3 regions of the Streptomyces sp. NPDC104371 genome follow, and region 3 is predicted to be linked to each of the others. Evidence: riboswitches for the same ligand, from Rfam matches in the RefSeq annotation. Region 3 holds a riboswitch; each other region holds the start of a gene.
The links. Region 3 has a riboswitch for thiamine pyrophosphate ahead of ACZ60T_RS01050 (purine-cytosine permease family protein). Riboswitches for the same ligand answer to the same signal wherever they lie in the genome.
Positions count from the first base shown of each region.

Region 1: another riboswitch for thiamine pyrophosphate. It lies ahead of thiD (bifunctional hydroxymethylpyrimidine kinase/phosphomethylpyrimidine kinase); the one in region 3 lies ahead of ACZ60T_RS01050 (purine-cytosine permease family protein).
Region 2: another riboswitch for thiamine pyrophosphate. It lies ahead of thiO (glycine oxidase ThiO); the one in region 3 lies ahead of ACZ60T_RS01050 (purine-cytosine permease family protein).

Region 1 covers NZ_JBVJNF010000003.1:646,137-648,394, reverse strand. Annotated here, with positions in the region: gene bla (class A beta-lactamase) at 129-1,055, opposite strand; TPP riboswitch at 1,180-1,274, shown strand; gene thiD (bifunctional hydroxymethylpyrimidine kinase/phosphomethylpyrimidine kinase) at 1,266-2,096, shown strand; gene lexA (transcriptional repressor LexA) at 2,117-2,258, opposite strand, start outside.
Region 2 covers NZ_JBVJNF010000004.1:375,526-377,783, reverse strand. Annotated here, with positions in the region: gene ACZ60T_RS15820 (NAD(P)/FAD-dependent oxidoreductase) at 1-986, opposite strand, end outside; TPP riboswitch at 1,093-1,205, shown strand; gene thiO (glycine oxidase ThiO) at 1,203-2,258, shown strand, end outside.
Region 3 covers NZ_JBVJNF010000001.1:207,960-210,217, forward strand. Annotated here, with positions in the region: gene ACZ60T_RS01040 (hypothetical protein) at 1-106, opposite strand, end outside; gene ACZ60T_RS01045 (hypothetical protein) at 103-567, opposite strand; TPP riboswitch at 798-891, shown strand; gene ACZ60T_RS01050 (purine-cytosine permease family protein) at 883-2,258, shown strand, end outside.

The DNA.
Region 1 (2,258 bases), on a different contig from region 3:
CTCGGGCGGGGCGCGGGGCGTGCGAAGGGGACCCGCGGCGTCAGGAGGTCGAACTTCCGGCGCTACGGACGTTACGCCGGGTTGCCACGTTCTGCCCTTCGGCGACGGCGGGCCCGGGGGCCCTCGGCTCAGGTGAGGTCGGCGACGATCCGGCGGGTGGCTTCCGTGATCAGGGACTCACGGGGCGGTGTGTGGTAGCCGGGCCGGTCGGACATGAGGGCCAGTACGAGCGGGGCGCTGCCGGTCGGCCATACGAGGGCGACGTCATTGGCCCTGCCGTAGTCACCGGTACCGGTCTTGTTGGCGACCTTCCACCCTCGGGGCAGCCCGGCCCGGATGCGCCGGGGGCCTTCGTTGCGTTCGAGCCAGTCCTTGAGCAGGGCGCGCTTGTCCGCGCTCAGCGCGTCGCCGAGCAGCAGCTTCTGGTGGTCGGTGGCGATCGCCCGGGGGGTGGTGGTGTCGCGCGGGTCCTCGATGCCGTGCCGGTTCAGCTCGGGCTCGTAGTCGTCCATCCTGCTGTGGGGATCGCCGAGTTCGCGCAGATAGGCGGTCAGCTTCGCCGGGCCCCCGAGGTCGCGCATCAGCAGGTTCGCGGCCGTGCCGTCGCTGTAGCGGAGGGCGGCGTCGCACAGTTGCCTGATGGTCATGCCGGTCGCGGTGTGGTCCTTGGTGATCGGCGAGATGGAGTTGACGTCGGCCTCGGTGTAGGTGACGTGGTGGTCCAGGTGGGCGAGCGGGTTACGGTGCAGGACCGCCGCCGCGGCGAACGTCTTGAAGGTGGAGCAGAACGCGAAGCGTTCGTCGGCGCGGTAGGCCATGGTGGCACCGCTGCCGGTCGCCAGCGCGTAGACGCCGAGCCGCGCACCGTGCTCGCGTTCGAGCTCCGCGCACCACGAAGCGTCCACCGTGGGGGCGGGGGAACGGGAGGGGCCGCGTCCCTGCGTCGGAGGCGACGTGGGCGCCGAGCGTTCCTCCGCGCCGCAGCCCGCCAGGGGCAGCAGCGCCGCGGTCGCCAGGAACGCGCGACGGGACGGCCCGAACTCTCCGAAGGACATACGACGTCACCTTCTTTCGTCTGACCCGAGCTCGACCCGAGTTCGACCCGACTCAACGCGCCCGGCAGCGCACAGGTTACGCACAGAACCGCCGATCGCCCCTCCGCACCGCTCTGTTACCGTGGTCCGCGACGCGGGGTGCCCGAACACCGGGCTGAGATCACACCCGTTGAACCTGATCTAGTTCGGACTAGCGAAGGGACGTCGTCGTTGACTGCTGTTCCCAAGGTGCTGTCGATCGCCGGCACCGATCCCAGCGGTGGCGCGGGAATCCAGGGCGATCTGAAGACGTTCTCGGCCCTCGGTGGCTACGGCATGGCCGTGATCACCGGGTTGGTCGCCCAGACCACCACGGGTGTACGCGAGATACTCGAGGTGCCCGCGGCGTTCGTCCACGCGCAGTTGGAGACGCTGCTGACCGACGTCCCCGCGGACGCGGTGAAGATCGGCATGCTGGGCGAGGCGTCGGTCATCCATGCCGTCGCCGAGGCGCTGGACCGGTTCTCCCCTCCGTATGTGGTGCTCGACCCGGTCATGGTGGCCACGAGCGGCGACCGGTTGCTGGCAGCGGACGCGGTGGCCGCGCTGCGTGAGGTCCTGCTGCCCCGCGCCGATCTGATCACGCCGAACCTGCCCGAGGCGGCGGACCTGTTGGGCGACCGGTCGGCCACCGGCGTCGCGGAAATGCGCGATCAGGTACGGCGGTTGCACCGGCTCGGGGCCCGGCGCGTACTGCTGAAGGGCGGCCATCTGGACGGCGGCACCTGTGTGGACGTCTACAGCGCGGGCGAAGGCCCGGTCGAGATCGCGGTGCCGCGGATCCCGACACGTCATACCCATGGCACCGGTTGCACCCTGTCCTCGGCGATCGCGGCGCTACGGCCCCGCAGTTCGGACTGGCTCACGGCCGTCCGGGAGGCCAAGGACTACCTCACGGGGGCCCTGCGCGCCGCCGACACCCTGCATGTCGGACAGGGACACGGGCCGGTCCACCACTTCCACGCGCTCTGGCGGGACGAAGGGCACGCTCTGGCGCGGTGAACGGGCCCGGACACCACGGCTCACAGCATCCGCAGCACGCCCACGACCTTGCCGAGGATCCGCGCCCGGTCGCCGCGGATCGGCTCGTAGGCCGGGTTGCGGGGCATGAGCCACACCTGCCCGTCCTGGCGGCGCAGTTGCTTGACGGTGGCCTCGTCACCG
Region 2 (2,258 bases), on a different contig from region 3:
AACTGCTCCGACCAGAAGTACGGCACCGGGTCGTAGACCGCCGGTACCTCGCCCATGACGTTCGCGGCCACCGTGCGCGGGCCCTGGAGCGCGTTGTCCCAGTGGTGGACCAGCAGGCGTTCCGCGTAGCGCCCCGACGGGAAGGACGCGCAGTCCCCGACCGCGTACACGTCCGGCGCCGATGTGCGCAGACACGCGTCCGCCAGCACCTCGCCCCGGTCGCCGAGCGCGATCCCCGAACCGGCGAGCCACGCCGTGGCCGGCCGGGCCCCGACCCCCACGACCACCGCGCCCGCGGGCACCCGGGAGCCGTCGTCGAGCACCACGGCCCCCGCCTCGACGCGCTCCACGCGCGCGTCCACGCGCAGCTCGGCCCCGCTCTCCGCGTACCAGGCCACCATCGGCGCGGCCACCTCGGCGGGCAGCGCCCCCGCGAGCGGCCGGTCCGCGGCCTCCACCACGGTCACCGCGCACCCCGCCTCGCGCGCGGCGGTGGCGAACTCGGCGCCGATCCAGCCCGCGCCCACCACCACGATGTCGTGCTGCTCGGCGAGGACCGGCCGCAGCCGCTCCGCGTCGTCCAGCGTCCGCAGCAGATGCACGGCGGGAACGCCTTCCGCGCTCGGCAGCCGGATCGGCTCCGCGCCCGTGGCGAGGACCAGGACGTCGTACGGGACGGGGCCCTCGGCGGTGTCCAGTTCATGGTCGCCGGGGCGCACGCCGAGCGCCTCACAGCCCAGGCGGAGTTCGATGTCCAGGGACTCGAAGTCGACGTCGAAGGCGGAGCCCTCGGCCTTGCCGAGCAGCACGGCCTTGGACAGCGGCGGCCTGTCGTACGGCTGGTGCGGCTCCGCGCCGATCAGCGTCACCGTGCCCGAGAACCCCTGTTCCCGCAGGGCGACCGCGGTCTGCACCCCGGCCATGCCCGCGCCCACGACGACGACGCGCCGTGCCGATCCGCCCCGTGCCTGCGTCTGCTCGCTCACCTGATCACCTTAGACATCTGACGGCCCGTCAGTGCGGGGGCGTGCGGGGTGACCTGCTCCACCTCGCTCGTCCCCCGGTCCGCGGGGGCAATAGGGTGGCCACCGTACAAGCACACGCGGGAGCCCGGACGTACCGGGCTGAGAGGGAGGCTGGACGGCCTCCGACCGTAGGAACCTGATCCGGGTCATGCCGGCGAAGGGAGGGGCTGGACGCCCATGTCGTCTCCACGTACCTCAGACGTCCTCGTCATCGGGGGCGGGATCATCGGCCTGGTCACGGCCTGGCGCGCCGCGCAGCGCGGGCTGGCCACGGCCGTCGTGGACCCCGAGCCGGGGGGCGGGGCGGCGCGGGTGGCCGCCGGGATGCTCGCCGCGGTCAGCGAGCTGCACTACGGCGAGGAGAGCCTGCTCGGCCTCAATCTGGCCTCGGCGCGCCGCTATCCGGACTTCGCCGCCGAACTGACCGAGGCCACCGGCCACGACCTCGGCTACCGCAGATGCGGCACGCTCATCGCCGCGCTCGACGCCGACGACCGCGCCCAACTGCGCGAACTGCACGCCCTGCACGAGCGCTCGGGCCTCGCGTCGCAGTGGCTGAACGGGCGCGAGTGCCGACGCCTGGAACCGATGCTCGCGCCGGGCGTGCGCGGCGGGCTGCGGGTCGACGGCGACCACCAGATCGACCCGCGGCGCCTGGCCGACACCCTGGTGGCGGCCTGCGAACGCACCGGAGTGGTCTTCCACCGGGTGCGGGCCGAACGGCTCTCGGTCGCACGGGAGCGGGCCACCGGGGTCAGGACCGCCGAGGGCACCGACCTCGCCGCGGGCCAGGTCGTCCTCGCGGCAGGCAGTCTCAGCGGGCGGCTCGCGGGCGTCCCGGACGGCGTCCTGCCGCCCGTACGCCCGGTGAAGGGGCAGGTGCTGCGGCTGACCGTGCCCGGCCGGTGGGCGCCGTTCCTGAGCCGCACCGTGCGCGCCGTGGTCCGCGGCAGCCAGGTCTATCTGGTGCCACGGGAGAACGGCGAGTTGGTGATCGGCGCGACCAGCGAGGAGCTGGGCTGGGACACGACGGTCACCGCGGGCGGGGTGTACGCCCTGCTGCGGGACGCGCACGAACTGGTCCCGGGGATCACCGAACTGCCGCTCACCGAGACCTGTGCGGGGCTGCGGCCCGGCTCCCCGGACAACGCGCCGCTGCTCGGCCCGACGGACCTCGCGGGGCTGCTGCTGGCCACCGGGCACCACCGCAACGGCGTCCTGCTCACCCCGGTC
Region 3 (2,258 bases):
CGGTGGCACCGGCGGCCTCGGCCTTGCTCAGGGTCGCCGCGAGGTTCGCCACCCGGTAGCCGGTGACCTCGCGCCCGTACGGGTAGGGCAGGTGTCCGTTGGTCACCGAGATGACGGTCCTGCCGAAGGGGGAGGTGACACGGATGCGGTGGCCGCGCCGCTGGCACGGGCCTGCTGGATCCCCGCGGGCATGCTCGTCACCAGCCACCCGGTGCGCTCCGCCCCGAACGGGTACGGGACGGGCGTCTGGAAGTCGAAGACCGACAGGGTGCCGACGGGCGAGAAGAGGAGCTGGGACTTGGTCCGGCTCGGGGTGGGGGTGACGTCGGTGACCGAGACGGCGGTGCTGGTGCCGCCGAAGGTGGCCTTCCACGCGGCGGCGAAGGCTGGCATGGTGCCTGGTCGGACGTATACGTGGGTCGTGTTGTACTGCGTGCCGACCGCTGTTCGGGAGCTGGTCCGGACGGCCGTCGACGGGGCGTCCGCCACAGCCGGCGCCGTCTGCCCGGTCAGCAGGCCGGTGGTGGCGGCGAGGGGCACAGAGCAGGAGAGAACACGATTCCTCATGGGGGCTCCTCCGATTCGAGGCGGCTGCCAGGAGCTTCCTCGGGCCGTGCCGGTTCCTGCCGGGCCGGTGCGGCGACACCACGACTTCACTGCGGAATCGCACGCCCACAAAGAGTAATCACGTCCGTGTGACGGCGCATGCCGAGGGAGGAGCGCCACCGCGGGCACAGCGGAGCGGAGAACCGACCGCGGCGACGGACGTGTCAGGACGAGGGGTTACCCTGTCGGTCGTACCGGACACGGGGTGCCCCAACGAGGGCTGAGATCACACCCGTTGAACCTGAACCAGTTCGTACTGGCGGAGGGATGTCTTCCATGCCTTTGGCGCATGTTCCCGGCGGGGTGCCCGCCGACGACCAGCGGGCCGTCTTCAACGGACGGATGCCCGCGGCCCCCGGCGATCTCCACATCGAGGCGCACGGCATCGAGCCGGTCCCCGAGAGCGGTCGCTACGGCGGTCCCGGGCGCCTGTTCACCGTATGGTTCGCCCCCAATCTGACCATGACCGGTGTGTTCACCGGGACCGTCGGCATCGCCCTCGGCCTGGACTTCGCCACCGCGCTCACGGCCGTCGTGGTGGGCACCGTGGTCGGGGCGGTGCCCACCGCATACCTGGGCACCTGGGGAAGCCGGACCGGGGCCGGTCAACTGCCCCTGGCCCGGCTCGCGTTCGGCCGGGGCGTGGCAGTGCCCGGCATGCTCCAGTGGCTGTCCACGGTCGCCTGGGACGCGCTGATCGGACTGTTCGGCGGGGACGCGCTGGCACGGCTGTGCGGCTGGCCGTTCTGGCTCGGCGTCCTGGTCATGATGCTGGCCCAAGGCGCCCTCGGCGTACTGGGTTACGAGGCCATTCACCGGCTCCAGAGCGTCATGACCTTCGTGCTCGCCGCCGCGTTCGCGCTGATCGCCTGGCGGCTCCTCGACGGTGTCCACCCCGTCGGCACCGGCCCCGCACACGGCGCCGACCGGGCCGGTGCGGCCATCCTGACCAGCACTGTCGCCCTGAGCCTGGCGCTCTCCTGGGCCCCGTACGCCAGCGACTTCAGCCGCTACCTGCCGCCCACCACCTCACGGCCCCGCATGTTCTGGTGCACCCTGCTCGGCCTCGTGGTGTCCTTCACGGCCGTCCAGACACTCGGGTTGTGGGGCGCGTCTGTCATGACCGACCAGACGGCCGCGGGCGTGGACAAGTTGCTGGGCGGCGGGCCGCTGGGCGCGTTCGGGCTGCTCGCCGTGGCGTTGGCGGCTCTGTGCAGCAACGCCATGAACGACTACAGCGGCTCCCTGGCACTGCAAACCGTCGGGGTGCGGCTTCCGCGTCCGGTGGCCGCCGCCCTCGCCGCCGTGCTCGGCTTCCCTCTGGTGCTGTGGATGCACGCCGCCGACACCACGGCCCGCTTCCAGAACGTGCTGCTGTTCGTCGGCTACTGGATCCCCGGGTTCGTGGCGATCGTCATCGTCGACTGGCTCGCACGGGCACGGGCACGGGGCGGCGCCCCGGTCGAACTCGCCGTCGAGACCGCCCGGCCGCGACCCGCCCGGCCCGCGCTGCTCGCGTTCGCCATCGCCTTCGCCGCCGCCGTGCCGTTCATGAACACCAGCCTGTACGAAGGTCCGGTCGCGGTCGCACTGCACGGCGCCGACCTCTCGTACTACGTCGCGTTCCTCGTGGCCCTCGCCGTGTACACCCC